Regions from separate parts of the Serratia bockelmannii genome, predicted to be linked through region 2. Evidence: predicted binding sites of a transcription regulator. Region 2 holds the regulator's gene; the other holds the start of a gene.

Region 1 (7,541 bases), 610 kb from region 2:
GCCTTCCAGATCGCTGCGCTCCTGGCCGATGTCCGCCACGAACGCCACCACTTCACAGCCGCCGTAGTTCTCTTTCAGCCATGGAATGATGGCCGAGGTATCCAGGCCGCCGGAGTACGCCAGAACGATTTTTTTGATGCCTTGGTTTTGCATGATCTATTCCTTTCTAATTCTAAAATTAAGCGAGGATCCGGGTGCCAATCGACACGCCGTTAAACAAAGCAGGAAGCTGATCGGCATGGCGCCAGCTGGCGATATCCACCGGGCGGCCGAGGGTGCGGGCGGCGTCGAGCGCCGCATTCACCTTCACCACCATACCATCGGTGATGATGCCTTGCGCGATCAGTTGTTCCGCTTTTTGCGCCGTCATTTCCGCAATGCGTTGCCCCTTGCCGTCGAGGATGCCGCTGACGTCCGACAGCAGGATCAGGTCCGCCCCCAGCGTCGCCGCCAGCGCCGTCGCCGCCTGATCGGCGTTCACGTTCATTAACTGCCCTTCGGCGGTGATGCCGATGGAGCTGATAACCGGCAGGTAGCCGGCGCCCAGCAGGGTATTGAGCAGCGCGGGCGAACCGGGCTGCGCGTTGCCGACGTGGCCCAATGCCGGATCGAGCGGGGTCACGACCGCGCTGCCGCCGTCCGCCAGGCTCAGGCCGACGGCGTTGATTTGGTGTTTAATCGCCCACGCCAGCAGCGTTTTGTTGGCGGTGCCGGCCAGCGCCCCAGTGATGATGTCGATCTGATCGGCCGGCGTGACCCGCAGGCCGTTCTTTTTCACCACCGGCAAAGCAAGCTGCTTCATCAGTTCGTCCACCACGCAGCCGCCGCCGTGCACGATCACCAGCGGACGCTGATGCTGCTGGCGGTAGCTGTCCAGCGCGGTAAACAGACGCTCCAGCGCTTCTTCACTGTCTAATAACACGCCACCTAACTTGATAATTAACGGGTTCATTGCTGTTTACTCACGCTGGTTTAAAGGAGTGACTGGGTTTCCGGGAAGCCGAAACGGATATTCAGGCATTGCACCGCCTGCGCCGCCGCGCCTTTCAGCAGGTTGTCTTCCACCGCGACGGCGATCAGATGCTCGCCCTGCACCGCAAAACCGATATCGCAGAACGGCAACCCCACCACCGCTTTCAGCGCCGGCACGCCCTGGTCGTACAACCGCACCAGCGGCTTGTCGTCATAGGCGGCATGATAGGCGGCCGCGACGTCCTGCGCGGTCACGCCGGCCTTCAGGCGGCAGGTGATGGTTTCAAGGATGCCGCGCGGGAAGTTGCCCAGGTGCGGCGTAAAGATAACCGGCACGCCCAGGTGCGCGGCGATCTCCGGCTGGTGCCGGTGAGTGAAAATACCGTACGGCTGCAGGCTCACTTCGCAGAAGCTGGTGGTCATGCTGGCCTTGCGACCGGCGCCGCTAACGCCGCTGGTGGCGTTGATCACCGGCCACTGGTCGAGGTTCAGCAGCTGTTTTTCGATTAACGGTTTCAGCGCCAGCTGCGCCGCCGTCGGGTAACAGCCCGGCACGGCAATCAGCTGCGCCTGTTTGATCTTGTCGCTCTGCCACTCCGCCAGGCCGTACACCGCCTGCTCCAGCAGGGCGCCATGCTGATGCTCGAAACCGTAGTACTGGCTATAAAAACCGGCGTCCTGCACGCGAAAGGCGCCGGACAGATCGAACACCACGCAGCCCGCCGCCAGGAAGGCCGGTGCGATATCGTGGCTGACTTCATGGGCGGTGGCGAGGAACACCACGTCGATGCCCTGCGCCGCCTTGGCAACGTCGGTCAACGGTTGCAGCGGCAGATCGACGATGCCTTTCAACTGGGGATGGAGATCGGAAAGCAACTTTCCTGCATCTGCACTTTGCGCTGAAACCGCTAAAGCGGTTATGTTCATGTGTGGGTGGCGATTCAGGTAAGCCGTGAGCTCCGCTCCGGCGTAACCGCTGGCACCAACGATCAGCGTATTCAACATGTGGCCTTTCACCTTCTAAACTGACGTGCGGTCGCTTGCGACCCAGGTAACAGGGCTAGCCAGCGTTGTTGCGCCGTTCACCCACGGAGCCAGGCGTTGATGCTTTTATAAACATCCGGGTATCGGGTTCCCTTACGCGTCGGCTTACTGTATTTTTATTCAAAATAAATGCATGAATATTGATACTATCCTAACCAAAGGCTGTCAACAGTGAAGATGAAATTACCTCCATTTATTGAGCTGTACCGGGCGTTGATCGCCACTCCGTCAATCAGCGCCACCGATGCCGGCCTCGATCAGAGCAATGAGGCGTTAATCAACTTGCTGGCCGGATGGTTTGCCGACCTGGGCTTTCGCGTCGACGTACAGCCGGTGCCGGAGTCGCGCCACAAATTCAACCTGCTGGCCAGCATCGGCGAAGGCAGCGGTGGCCTGTTGCTGGCCGGCCACACCGATACGGTGCCTTACGACGAAGGCCGCTGGACGCGCGATCCCTTCACCCTGACCGAGCACGACAACAAGCTCTACGGGCTAGGCACCGCCGACATGAAAGGCTTCTTCGCCTTTATTCTGGATGCGGTGCGCGATATCGACGCGAGCAAATTGACCAAGCCGCTATACATTTTAGCCACCGCAGATGAAGAAACGACGATGGCCGGCGCGCGTTACTTCGCCGCCTCTACCGCCATTCGTCCAGATTTCGCCATCATCGGTGAGCCGACCTCGCTGCAGCCGGTGCGCGCGCACAAGGGCCACATGGCCAACGCCATTCGCATCGTCGGCCAGTCCGGTCACTCCAGCGATCCGGCACGCGGCGTCAACGCCATCGATCTGATGCACGAATCCATCGGCCGCCTGATGGAGCTGCGCAAAACCCTGCAGGAGCGCTACAACAACCCGGCGTTCGCCGTGCCTTATCCCACCATGAACTTCGGCCATATCAGCGGCGGCGACGCGGCCAACCGCATCTGCGCCTGCTGCGAGCTGCACCTGGATATCCGCCCGCTGCCCGGCATGACGCTCGACAACATCAACGAACTGATGCATCAGGCATTGGAGCCGATGAGCCAACGCTGGCCAGGCCGCCTGACCATCGAAGAGCTGCACGCGTCGGTACCGGGCTACGAATGCCCGACCGACCACCGCATGGTGGCAGTGATCGAGGAACTGCTGGGCACCCGCACGCAGGTGGTCAACTACTGCACCGAAGCGCCGTTCGTTCAGCAGGTCTGCCCGACGTTGGTGCTCGGCCCCGGTTCCATCGATCAGGCCCACCAGCCGGACGAATACATCGACACCGCGTTTATCGAACCGACGCGCAAACTGTTGGGCCAGCTGCTCAATCACTTTTGCCAGCAATAAACCCGACATTTAGCAGGGGAAATGCTTTATGCTTCCCCTAACTCAAAATAAGTAGAAGGCAGCGAAATAAGCCACGCTGATAACCCACGAGGCGTAATTAAATTTCAGAAAATGCGCCGATTTTGATGTTTTTTTGCTAAAAATAGTGTCAATTGACGATTGGACAGGAACGCGATGTGATCAGGCAGGCGGTCTGCGCCTGACGCGTGAAATTTATTTACAAGATAAAAATCATACAGAACTGGGTCAGGGGTTATATGAACGAACAATATTCGGCAATGCGCAGTAATGTCAGTATGCTCGGCAAATTGCTCGGCGATACCATCAAAGAAGCGCTGGGCGAGCATATTCTCGATCGCGTTGAGACCATCCGTAAGCTTTCCAAATCCTCACGCGCCGGCAACGAAGCGCATCGCCAGGAGCTGCTCTCCACCCTGCAGAACCTGTCCAACGACGAGCTGCTGCCGGTGGCGCGCGCCTTCAGCCAGTTCCTCAACCTGACCAACGTCGCCGAGCAGTACCACAGCATTTCGCCCAACGGCGAAGCCGCCAGCAATCCGGAAGCGCTGGCTCAACTGTTCAGCCGCCTCAAAGACAAAAAGCTCAGCGACAAAGAGCTGCAGCACGCGGTGTCGCAACTCTCCATCGAGCTGGTGCTGACGGCACACCCGACGGAGATCACCCGCCGCACCCTGATCCACAAGCTGGTGGAGGTCAACACCTGCCTCAGCCAGCTCGATCACAACGATCTGGCCGACTACGAGCGCAACAAGATCATGCGCCGCCTGCGTCAGCTGGTAGCCCAGTCGTGGCACACCGATGAAATTCGCAAACACCGCCCTTCTCCGATCGACGAAGCCAAATGGGGTTTTGCCGTCGTGGAAAACAGCCTGTGGGAAGGCGTGCCGGCGTTCCTGCGCGAATTCAACGAACAGCTGGAAAACTCCATCGATTACAGCCTGCCGGTAGAAGCGGTGCCGGTGCGCTTCACTTCCTGGATGGGCGGCGATCGCGACGGCAACCCGAACGTCACCGCCGAAATTACCCGCCATGTGCTGCTGCTCAGCCGCTGGAAAGCCTGCGACCTGTTTACCCGCGATATCCAAGTGCTGGTCTCCGAGCTGTCGATGACCGAGTGCACCCCTGAGCTGCGCGCCCGCGCCGGCGGCGATGAGGTGCAGGAGCCTTACCGCGAAATCATGAAGCAGCTGCGCAGCCAGCTGATGAGCTCCCAGGCCTATCTGGAAGGTCGCCTGAAGGGCGAGCGCGTGCTGAAACCGCACGACCTGCTGGTGAACAACGAGCAGCTGTGGGAGCCGCTGTATGCCTGCTACCAGTCGCTGCAGGCCTGCGGCATGGGCATCATCGCCAATGGTCAACTGCTGGATACCCTGCGCCGCGTGCGCTGCTTCGGCGTGCCGCTGGTGCGTATCGACGTGCGCCAGGAAAGCACCCGCCATACCGAAGCCATCGCCGAGCTGACCCGCTATCTGGGGCTGGGCGATTATGAAAGCTGGTCGGAAGCCGATAAGCAGGCGTTCCTGATCCGCGAACTGAACTCCAAACGCCCGCTGGTGCCGCTGAAATGGCAACCGAGCGCCGATACGCAGGAAGTGCTGGAAACCTGCCGGGTGATCGCCGAAGCGCCGCAGGGTTCGATCGCCGCCTACGTGATTTCGATGGCGCGCACGCCTTCCGACGTGTTGGCGGTGCACCTGCTGCTGAAGGAGGCCGGCTGCCCGTTCGCGCTGCCGGTCGCCCCGCTGTTCGAAACCCTCGACGACCTGAACAACGCCGACGACGTGATGACCCAGTTGCTGAACATCGACTGGTATCGCGGCTTCATCCAGGGCAAACAGATGGTGATGATCGGTTACTCCGACTCGGCGAAAGACGCCGGCGTGATGGCCGCTTCCTGGGCGCAGTACCGCGCGCAGGACGCGCTGATCAAAACCTGTGAAAAGGCCGGCGTAGCGCTGACGCTGTTCCACGGCCGCGGCGGCTCCATCGGCCGCGGCGGCGCACCGGCGCATGCGGCTCTGCTGTCTCAGCCGCCGGGCAGCTTGAAGGGCGGCCTGCGCGTCACCGAACAGGGCGAGATGATCCGCTTCAAGTTCGGCCTGCCGGAAGTCACCATCAGCAGCCTGGCGCTGTATGCCGGCGCGATCCTCGAGGCCAACCTGCTGCCGCCGCCGGAACCGAAGAAAGAATGGCGGGCGCTGATGGACGATCTGTCCGAGACCTCTTGCCGGATGTATCGCGGCTACGTGCGTGAAAACCCGGACTTTGTGCCTTACTTCCGCGCGGCCACGCCGGAGCTGGAGCTGGGCAAACTGCCGCTGGGTTCACGCCCGGCCAAGCGCAAGCCGAACGGCGGCGTAGAGAGCCTGCGCGCCATTCCGTGGATCTTCGCCTGGACGCAGAACCGCCTGATGCTGCCGGCCTGGCTCGGCGCCGGCGCCGGATTGCAGGAAGCGGTGAAAGCCGGCAAACAGGCGGAGCTGGAAGCGATGTGTCGCGACTGGCCGTTCTTCTCCACCCGTATCGCCATGCTGGAAATGGTGTTCGCCAAAGCCGACCTGTGGCTGGCGGAATACTACGATCAGCGCCTGGTGGATAAAGCACTGTGGCCGCTGGGTCAACAGCTGCGCGATCAGCTGGAAAGCGACATCAAGGTGGTGCTGACCATCGCCAACGATGCGCACCTGATGGAAGACCTGCCGTGGATCGCTGAATCCATCGCGCTGCGCAACGTTTACACCGACCCGCTGAACGTCTTGCAGGCCGAATTGCTGCACCGTTCGCGTCAGCAGGAGCAGCCGGACGCCCGAGTGGAGCAGGCGCTGATGGTCACCATCGCCGGCGTCGCCGCCGGGATGCGCAACACCGGCTAGTGAGCCTCATCGCGGCCCCGTTTATCGGGGCCGTTTTTTTATGCCTTTCCCCCACAAAAAAAGGGCGCCGCGGTAAAGCGACGCCCTTTTCAATGGAACAAGCCTGTCAGGCGGCGGCCACCGGGCGCACGCCCAGCGTGTGGCAGATCGCGTAGCTCATCTCTGCACGGTTCAGCGTATAGAAGTGGAAATCTTTCACCCCTTCGCGGCTCAGGATCTTCACCATGTCCATGGCGATGTTGGCGCCGACCATTTTGCGGGTCTCCGCATCGTCGTCCAGCCCTTCGAACATGCTGGTCATCCAGCTTGGCACCCGCACGTTGGTCATGGTGGCGAAGCGCTGCAGCTGCTTGAAGTTGGACACCGGCAGAATGCCCGGCACGATTTCCACGTCGATGCCGGCGGCAACGCAGCGGTCGCGAAAGCGCAGGTAGCTCTCAACGTCGAAGAAGAACTGGGTAATGGCGCGACTGGCGCCGGCATCGATCTTGCGTTTCAGGTTAATCAAATCGGCCTGGGCGCTTTTCGCCTCCGGGTGCACTTCCGGGTAGGCGGCGACGGAAATGTCGAAGTCACCCACGTCTTTCAGCAACGCCACCAGATCGGTCGCGTACATGTCCGGCTTGCCGCCGCCCGGCGGCAGATCGCCGCGCAGCGCCACGATATGGCGGATGCCGCTGTTCCAGTAATCGGTCGCAATGTCGCGCAGCTGCGCCGGGCTGGCGTCGATGCAGGTCAGGTGCGGCGCCGCCTCCAGGCCGGTGCGCTCCTTGATCCCCTTGATGATGCTGTGGGTGCGATCGCGCTCGCCGGAATTGGCGCCGTAGGTGACGGAAACGAATTTAGGTTTGAGGATGCTCAGACGATCGATCGACTGCCACAGGGTCTCTTCCATCTCGCTGGTGCGTGGCGGGAAGAACTCGAATGATACGTTAATCTGGCCGTTCAACTCCGCCAGACTCTGATTCAGCGCTTCCCGCTGGTTTGCGTGGAAAAAACTCATACCCTGCTCACCTCTTTATCGATCACTGTTTTTATTTCATCTTGATGAGCGTCTATACGTTTAGACGTCTAGATAGAAAATGCCGCATGTTGGCTAAAGAGTCAACAGGAAAATGAGGGGAATAAGATGATTAATCCTCACCCGCTCAACGAGGGAATTTCATGATCGCGGCAAAGATAAGTATGGCAGGAAAAGCAAAGGGGCGCGGTGAGCCCGCGCCCGCAGAGGATTAAAGCAGCTGCGCCAAACGGTTAAGGTCTGACTGGATAGCGCCGGCGGTCACGTCGCGGCCGGCGCCCGGCCCG
Region 2 (7,541 bases):
GGATTTCGATTACTACGTAGATGTCTTCCGGCAGGTCTTTGCCAGCAGGGACCAGATTCAAGCTCATGTCGGTTTCCTTTAATCATCAAACCAGAAATGGAGTGGCGGCTATTATAGCGGACTCTTTTGCGATTTCCTGCCCTTTTCATCGTCGAAAACCCAGTGTGCCGGCGCAGGGATAATTTCCAGATTAATCCCGCCGCGGCATGAAGTTTTGCCTTCGCCTGCCGATAACTTCAACAAACAATAATGAGCCAGCAAAGCTGGCTCCGCGTTTTGCCACCCCTACTACGTCTGATCTCACAATTTCTGAAGCCGGGAAGAACTCATGCTAAAAAAGATTACGGTGAAGGCTGGGCTGATCGCCCTGCTGAGCCTGATGACCATGTTGCTGATCATGGTCAGCGTTATTGGCGTCAACGCGATTAACGAAGGATCGCGCTCGATCCATACCTTGAACCAGATCCTCGGTGAAGAGCTGGGCTCGCTGGCCAACAGCTCCAACCTGACGCTGCGCGCCCGAACCGCCGCTTCGTTGGCGGTGCGCCAACGGGAGATCGGCCAGATCGATGTGTCCGACGCCACCGTGGGCCGCATCTACGGTTACCTCGATCAGTCAAACAAGGAAATGGCGCGCTTTGTCGGCGTTGGCACCGTGACCGATCGTGGCCGCGAACTCTCCAATCGTCTGCAAAACAGCTATCGCGCCTACCTCGAGCAGGGCGTGAAGCCGATGGCTGCCGCCATCAAGGCCGGCAAAATCGATGAGTATTACCATATTCAGGAGACCCGCATCTCTGCGCTGAGCATCGCGTTTGAAAAGGATCTCAGCGATTTCCGCAGCTTTGCCATGAAGCTCGGCGAAAAGCAGGTGTATGACGCGGAAAACAACGCCAGCACCAAGATCTCGTTGATCGTGGTGGCGGGCCTGCTCAGCGTGCTGCTGGCGGTGCTGGCCTGGTTCGCGCTGCGCGTGATCATTTTGCGCCCGTTGGACGAGTCCATCGCGCAGTTGGAACACATCGCCGGCGGCGATCTGACCCATGAGATCCGCGGTGAGGGTGATACCGAGATGGGCCGCCTGGTGCGGGCGATGCAGCGTATGCAGCAGGCGTTGGCCAGTTCGGTCAGCAAAGTGCGCGATGCCAGCAGCCAGATCGATACCGGTTCACGCGAACTGGCGGCCGGTAACCTGCATCTGGCGCAGCGTACCGAAGAGTCGGCCGCTTCGCTGGAAGAGACCGCCGCCAGCATGGAACAGCTGACTTCGACGGTGAAAATGAACGCCGAGAACTGCGAGCAGGCCAACCAACTGGCGCTGAGCGTGTCCGATATCGCCAACCAGGGCAGTGACGTGGTCAGCCAGGTGATGAGCAAGATGCAGGCGATCACCGACAGTTCGCGCCGCATCGCCGACATCATCAGCGTGATGGACGGCATCGCCTTCCAGACCAATATCCTGGCGCTGAACGCGGCGGTGGAAGCGGCGCGTGCCGGCGAGCAAGGCCGCGGTTTCGCGGTGGTGGCCGGTGAAGTGCGCAGTCTGGCGCAGCGTAGCGCCCAGTCGGCGAAAGAGATTAAAGGGCTGATTGAAGCGTCGCAGAACCGGGTGCAGGAAGGCGAACAGATGGTGGAGTCGGCCGCGCAGACCATGAGCGGCATCACCGGTGAAGTGGGCCGGGTGACGGCGTTGATGCGTGAGATCTCGGCGGCGACGCGCGAACAAAGCAGCGGTATCGAACAGGTAAACCTGGCGGTGGCGCAGATGGATCAGGTGGCGCAGCAGAATGCGGCGCTGGTGGAAGAGTCTGCGGCGGCAACGCGCTCGCTGGAAGATCAGGCTCAGCTGCTGGCGCAGAGCATGGCGGCGTTCAAGCTGTAAGGCGATAAGGGTTCGGCGCGGTGCCGAACCCTTGCCAGAAACACGTTACTCGTCCGGGTTTTCGGCGATGAAGCGTTCTGCGTCTTCTACCATCGACTTGGTGCCGACGAAGAATGGCGCGCGCTGGTGCAGTTTCACCGGCGTGATGTCCAGAATGCGGTTTTTGCCGTCGCTGGCTTTACCGCCGGCCTGTTCGGCCAGGAACGCCATCGGGTTGCATTCGTACAGCAGGCGCAGCTTGCCTTGCGGATGGCTGGCGGTGCTTGGGTAGATGTAGATGCCGCCTTTCAGCAGGTTGCGGTGGAAGTCCGCCACCAGAGAACCGATGTAGCGCGAGGTGTAAGGGCGCTGCGTCGCTTCATCCTGCTCTTGGCAGTACTTGATGTATTTCTTCACGCCGAGAGGGAACTTGATGTAGTTGCCTTCGTTGATGGAATACATGTTGCCGCTCGCCGGGAAGCGTACTTTCTCGTGGGAGAGGCAGAATACGCCCAGAGACGGGTCGTAAGTAAAGGCGTGGACGCCGTAACCGGTGGTGTACACCAGCATGGTGGACGAACCGTAAACCACATAACCCGCTGCGACCTGGGCGCTGCCCGGCTGCAGGAAGTCTTCTTCGGTCACCGGCGTGCCGACCGGCGTGATGCGACGGTAGATAGAGAAAATCGTACCGACCGAGACGTTGACATCGATGTTGGACGAACCGTCCAACGGATCCATCAATACGACATACTTGGCATTTTCAGCACGCTCGCCGTCGAATATCACGATTTCATCTTCTTCTTCGGAAGCGATACCCGCAACTTCACCACGCGCTTTCAACGCCGCTTTCAGTTTTTCGTTCGCGTACAGGTCCAGTTTCATCTGAACTTCGCCCTGTACGTTGGACACCCCGCTGGTCCCCAGAATATCAACCAGGCCAGCCTTGTTGATGTCGCGGTGGATGATTTTGGCGCCCAGTTTAATGGCAGAAAGTAACGCGGTCAGCTCGCCGGTGGCGTGCGAGAAGTCGTGCTGTTTCTCGACGATAAATTCGCCTAACGTTTTCATGACACAATCCCTGAATCTACGGATGGATAGCGGCCTGTTAACAAACCGCCAACGTTTTCGCGAGCAGTGTAGCCCAAAGATGCGCGCCATTCATAGGCAAATCCATTTCTTCTGGACGATTCTGAGCGTTAGAATATGCCGACATTCGATGCACTCACATGAGAAACCTATGCGCATTCACATTCTTGGGATCTGTGGCACCTTTATGGGCGGGCTGGCGATGCTGGCGCGTTCACTGGGGCATGACGTCACCGGTTCGGACGCCAACGTCTATCCGCCGATGAGCACGCTGCTGGAGAACCAGGGGATCGATCTTATTCAGGGTTATGATCCAGCCCAGTTGGATCCGGCGCCGGATCTGGTGATCATCGGCAACGCCATGACGCGCGGCAACCCGTGCGTGGAGGCGGTGCTGGAGCGTGGCATCCCTTACGTTTCCGGCCCGCAGTGGCTGCACGACGCCGTGTTGCGCGATCGCTGGGTACTGGCGGTCGCCGGCACCCACGGTAAAACTACCACCGCCGGCATGGCGACCTGGATCCTCGAAGCCTGCGGCTACCAGCCGGGCTTCGTCATCGGCGGCGTGCCGGGCAACTTCGACGTCTCGGCGCGCCTCGGCGGCAGCCCGTTCTTCGTGATCGAGGCCGACGAGTATGACTGCGCGTTCTTCGACAAGCGCTCCAAGTTCGTGCACTACAGCCCGCGCACGCTGATCATGAACAACCTGGAGTTCGACCACGCCGATATCTTCGACGATCTGAAAGCCATCCAGAAACAGTTCCACCACTTGGTGCGCCTGGTGCCGGGCAAAGGCAAGATCATCCTGCCGGACAACGACAGCCACCTGAAGCAGGTGATGGCGATGGGCTGCTGGAGCGAACAGGAGCTGGTGGGCGAAGAGGGGACCTGGCGTGCGCAGAAGCTGACGCCGGACGCCAGTCATTACGCGGTGTTCCTCGACGGCGAGCAGGTCGGCGAAGTGAACTGGGCGCTGGTGGGCGAGCACAACATGCATAACGGCCTGATGGCCATCGCCGCGACTCGCCACGTTGGCGTGCAGCCGGCGGACGCCTGCCGCGCGTTGGGCGATTTCATCAACGCCCGCCGCCGCCTGGAGCTGCGTGGCGAAGCCAACGGCGTCACGGTTTACGACGACTTCGCGCACCACCCGACCGCGATCCTGGCCACCCTGGCCGCGTTGCGCGGCAAGGTCGGCGGCACGGCGCGCATTCTGGCGGTGCTGGAACCGCGATCCAACACCATGAAAATGGGCATCAGCAAAAACGATCTGGCGCCTTCGCTCGGCCGCGCCGACGAAGTGTTCCTGTTCCAGCCGCATCACATTCCATGGCAGGTAGCGGAAGTGGCTGATGCCTGTGTGCAGCCGGCGCACTGGAGCGCGGATCTCGACACGCTGGTGGACATGGTGGTGAAAACCGCACAGCCGGGCGACCACATTCTGGTGATGAGCAACGGCGGTTTTGGCGGCATTCACGATCGCCTGCTGGACGCGCTGGCGAAAAAGCAGGAGCCGAAGGTGACCTACTGATTGTTCAGTAGCATAAGCCACTCTAAGGGCCGCATTTGCGGCCTTTTTTACGCCCATAAAAAAGCCCTCGCGAGCGAGGGCAACGGGGTTCGTCGGATAGGACGACGAGAGGGTCTCTGGGAAATCGGCGTTTGCGTCAGAACTCGGCAGTGGCAGTGACGAGGGTAATCAGCTCTGCAAAGCCGTTCCCAGAGTTGTTATTTGTAAATCTCGGCGGTGGCGTGGTAGTTGCCTTCGTTACGCGCTTCGATCACGCGGTAGGCGGTCGCGCCTTTAGCGTCGGCTTTCTCCGACAGCGCCTGGCGAATGTCGGTCGGTGCGCCGTCGATACCGCTGACGGTAATGGTGCCGATAGATTGCAGATTGGCGGTCTGATCGTTAGTCACCAACTGGGCGGCAGATGCGCCGAAGGAGATGACGGACAGCAGACCGAGTGCAGCAAGAGTAGTTTTCATGTTCATGATAGCGATCCTTGGTCATAACCGCCTGGAAGGGCTTGGCAGCGATTTTTATTCTTGAAGGCCGTTATGACAGCGTTTGATTCCAGAGATGTATTGCCCGTTGCCGGGTAATGTCGTTACTTATTTGTAGATTTCAGCGGTCGCGTGGAAGTTGCCGTCGTTGCGCGCTTCGATCACGCGGTAAGCGGTCGCCCCTTTGGCGTCAGCTTTGTCAGACAGTGCCTGGCGAATGTCGGAAGGCGCAGCGGCGACGCCACTCACGGTGATCACACCGGCGGGTTGCAGTTGTGCGGCCTGGGTTGCATCAACAGATTGTGCTGCGAATGCACCAAATGAAAGCATGGACAGAACGCTCAGGGTTGCAACGGTAGCTTTAATTTTCATTATCTCACCTCATCGTATTCTTTTATCAGTTCCAACGAACTGTGATTCAGTTCACGAAAATGAGTATACAGCTAGTAACGCGAAAAATTAATAGTTCGCTAACAGTTGCTAGTGAAACTTTAACCTTATGATCCTTATTTTTTATAACTGTAAGGAATAAAAAACGCTCATAAAACGATCTTTTGATGTTAAATTTATGTAATTTCAATAAGGTAAGTGCTTTTAACCAAAAGTGCGGAAGATCACAGTGGGTACTGCTGGTTACATGGCGATGTCATGGAAATGTGTTGTTGCGGGATAAAAAAGCAGTGTTAAACGCGGTTAAAGGCCGGGGAGGTAACGCGAGGGTTAAAGAAGCGCTAACAAAATGCGGAAGGTAGCCGCACTTTGTTAGCGCCAGGTTTCACAGCTCTTGCTCAAACACGCCCAGGATCGCTTCATGCAGCTTCTGAGCGGTAAAGCCGCTGGACGGGGTGACGAAAATGGTATCGTCGCCGGCAATCGTGCCGAGGATGCCCTGGGATTTACCCAGTGAGTCGAGCAGGCGGGCGATCAGCTGCGCGGCGCCCGGGCTGGTATGGATCACCACGACGGCGTCGTTATGGTCGACGTCCAGCACCAGATTCTTCAACGGGCTGGTGGTGGTCGGCACGCCGAGTTCGGCAGGAAGGCAATACACCATTTCCATTTTGGCATTGCGCGTACGTACCGCGCCGAACTTGGTCAGCATGCGCGATACTTTGGATTGGTTAATGTTTTCGAAGCCTTCTTCTTGCAGCGCCAAAACGATCTCGCCTTGAGAACTGAATTTTTCTTCTTTCAATAACGCTTTGAACGTCTTGATCAGATCTTCCTGTTTTGCGGGATTACGCATTTTGCACCGTGGAATGTTGATAGTGGAAGTCATGATTATGCATATAGATGAATTTTTATGCAACAAAGGCCGCCCCAAAGAAAATAAAAAAGACCGGGCGGCGAGGAAAGGGCGGCATTTTAACAAAATCCGGCCGCGATGAATATGCCCTTTTGACGACGGAAAATCGGCCTACGGTGGTAAATAAAATGTTATTAAAATGATGTTGTTCTGATGTTGCGTAAGGGTGTAATGTAACGGCCGGTTAACTTGCTCGTGAATAACCTCGCACTATTTTTGATTAGTGTGCGCTATGCCCTTCATGCGCAAGCGATTTAATCTAAAATGGGCGCGACAGCGGCCGTTTTATTACACCTGCAGGCAAGAATTGACTAATTTATTGTTTTGAAAGGTGTAATGACTCAAGGTTCGTAACCAACACATTCACGGCGCTTTATATATTTAAGATAATAAAGGAGTATAGGATGAAAGTTGCAGTTCTCGGTGCTGCTGGCGGTATCGGCCAGGCCCTCGCCCTTCTACTCAAAACCCAGCTTCCTTCAGGTTCTGAACTCTCTCTCTACGACATTGCCCCCGTTACCCCAGGCGTTGCCGTCGACTTAAGCCACATCCCAACCGCAGTTAAAATCAAAGGCTTCAGCGGCGAAGACGCGACCCCGGCTCTGCACGGTGCGGACGTGGTGCTGATTTCCGCCGGTGTGGCCCGTAAGCCAGGCATGGATCGCTCTGATCTGTTCAACGTTAACGCCGGTATCGTGCGTAACCTGATTGAGCAAGTGGCGAAAACCTGCCCGAAAGCCTGCATCGGCATCATCACCAACCCGGTTAACACCACGGTCGCTATCGCGGCGGAAGTGCTGAAAAAAGCCGGCGTTTACGACAAGAACAAACTGTTCGGCGTGACTTCGCTGGATATCATCCGTTCCAACACCTTCGTGGCCGAGCTGAAAGGCAAGCAGCCGGAAGAGCTGAACGTGCCGGTTATCGGCGGCCACTCTGGCGTGACCATTCTGCCTCTGCTGTCGCAGATCCCTGGCGTGAGCTTCACCGATCAGGAAGTGGCGGATCTGACCAAACGCATTCAGAACGCCGGTACCGAAGTGGTAGAAGCCAAAGCCGGCGGCGGGTCTGCAACGCTGTCCATGGGCCAGGCGGCGGCACGTTTCGGTCTGTCTCTGGTGCGTGCGCTGCAGGGCGAGAAAGGCGTTGTGGAATGCGCTTACGTTGAAGGCGACGGCAAATACGCTCGCTTCTTCGCGCAGCCGCTGGTGCTGGGCAAGAACGGCGTTGAAGAGCGTAAAGATATCGGCACCCTGAGCGCCTTCGAGCAGAAAGCGCTGA

Evidence for each region. The regulator ArgR, encoded in region 2, controls arginine synthesis, uptake and breakdown. The targets are predictions, from matches to a motif close to ANTGAATAAAAATACANT.
Region 1: the regulator ArgR is predicted to act here: its motif matches at 2,124-2,141, upstream of argC (N-acetyl-gamma-glutamyl-phosphate reductase).

What each region holds. Positions count from the first base shown of each region.
Region 1 is NZ_CP196512.1:5,056,364-5,063,904, forward strand. It holds gene ACSJLU_RS23965 (argininosuccinate synthase) at 1-153, opposite strand, end outside; gene argB (acetylglutamate kinase) at 179-952, opposite strand; gene argC (N-acetyl-gamma-glutamyl-phosphate reductase) at 973-1,977, opposite strand; gene argE (acetylornithine deacetylase) at 2,194-3,339, shown strand; gene ppc (phosphoenolpyruvate carboxylase) at 3,597-6,233, shown strand; gene metF (methylenetetrahydrofolate reductase) at 6,340-7,236, opposite strand; gene ACSJLU_RS23995 (bifunctional aspartate kinase/homoserine dehydrogenase II) at 7,466-7,541, opposite strand, start outside.
Region 2 is NZ_CP196512.1:445,777-453,317, forward strand. It holds gene ppa (inorganic diphosphatase) at 1-67, opposite strand, end outside; gene ACSJLU_RS02080 (methyl-accepting chemotaxis protein) at 329-1,882, shown strand; gene fbp (class 1 fructose-bisphosphatase) at 1,928-2,932, opposite strand; gene mpl (UDP-N-acetylmuramate:L-alanyl-gamma-D-glutamyl-meso-diaminopimelate ligase) at 3,102-4,481, shown strand; gene yhcN (peroxide/acid stress response protein YhcN) at 4,679-4,942, opposite strand; gene yhcN (peroxide/acid stress response protein YhcN) at 5,063-5,326, opposite strand; gene argR (transcriptional regulator ArgR) at 5,730-6,200, opposite strand; gene mdh (malate dehydrogenase) at 6,665-7,541, shown strand, end outside.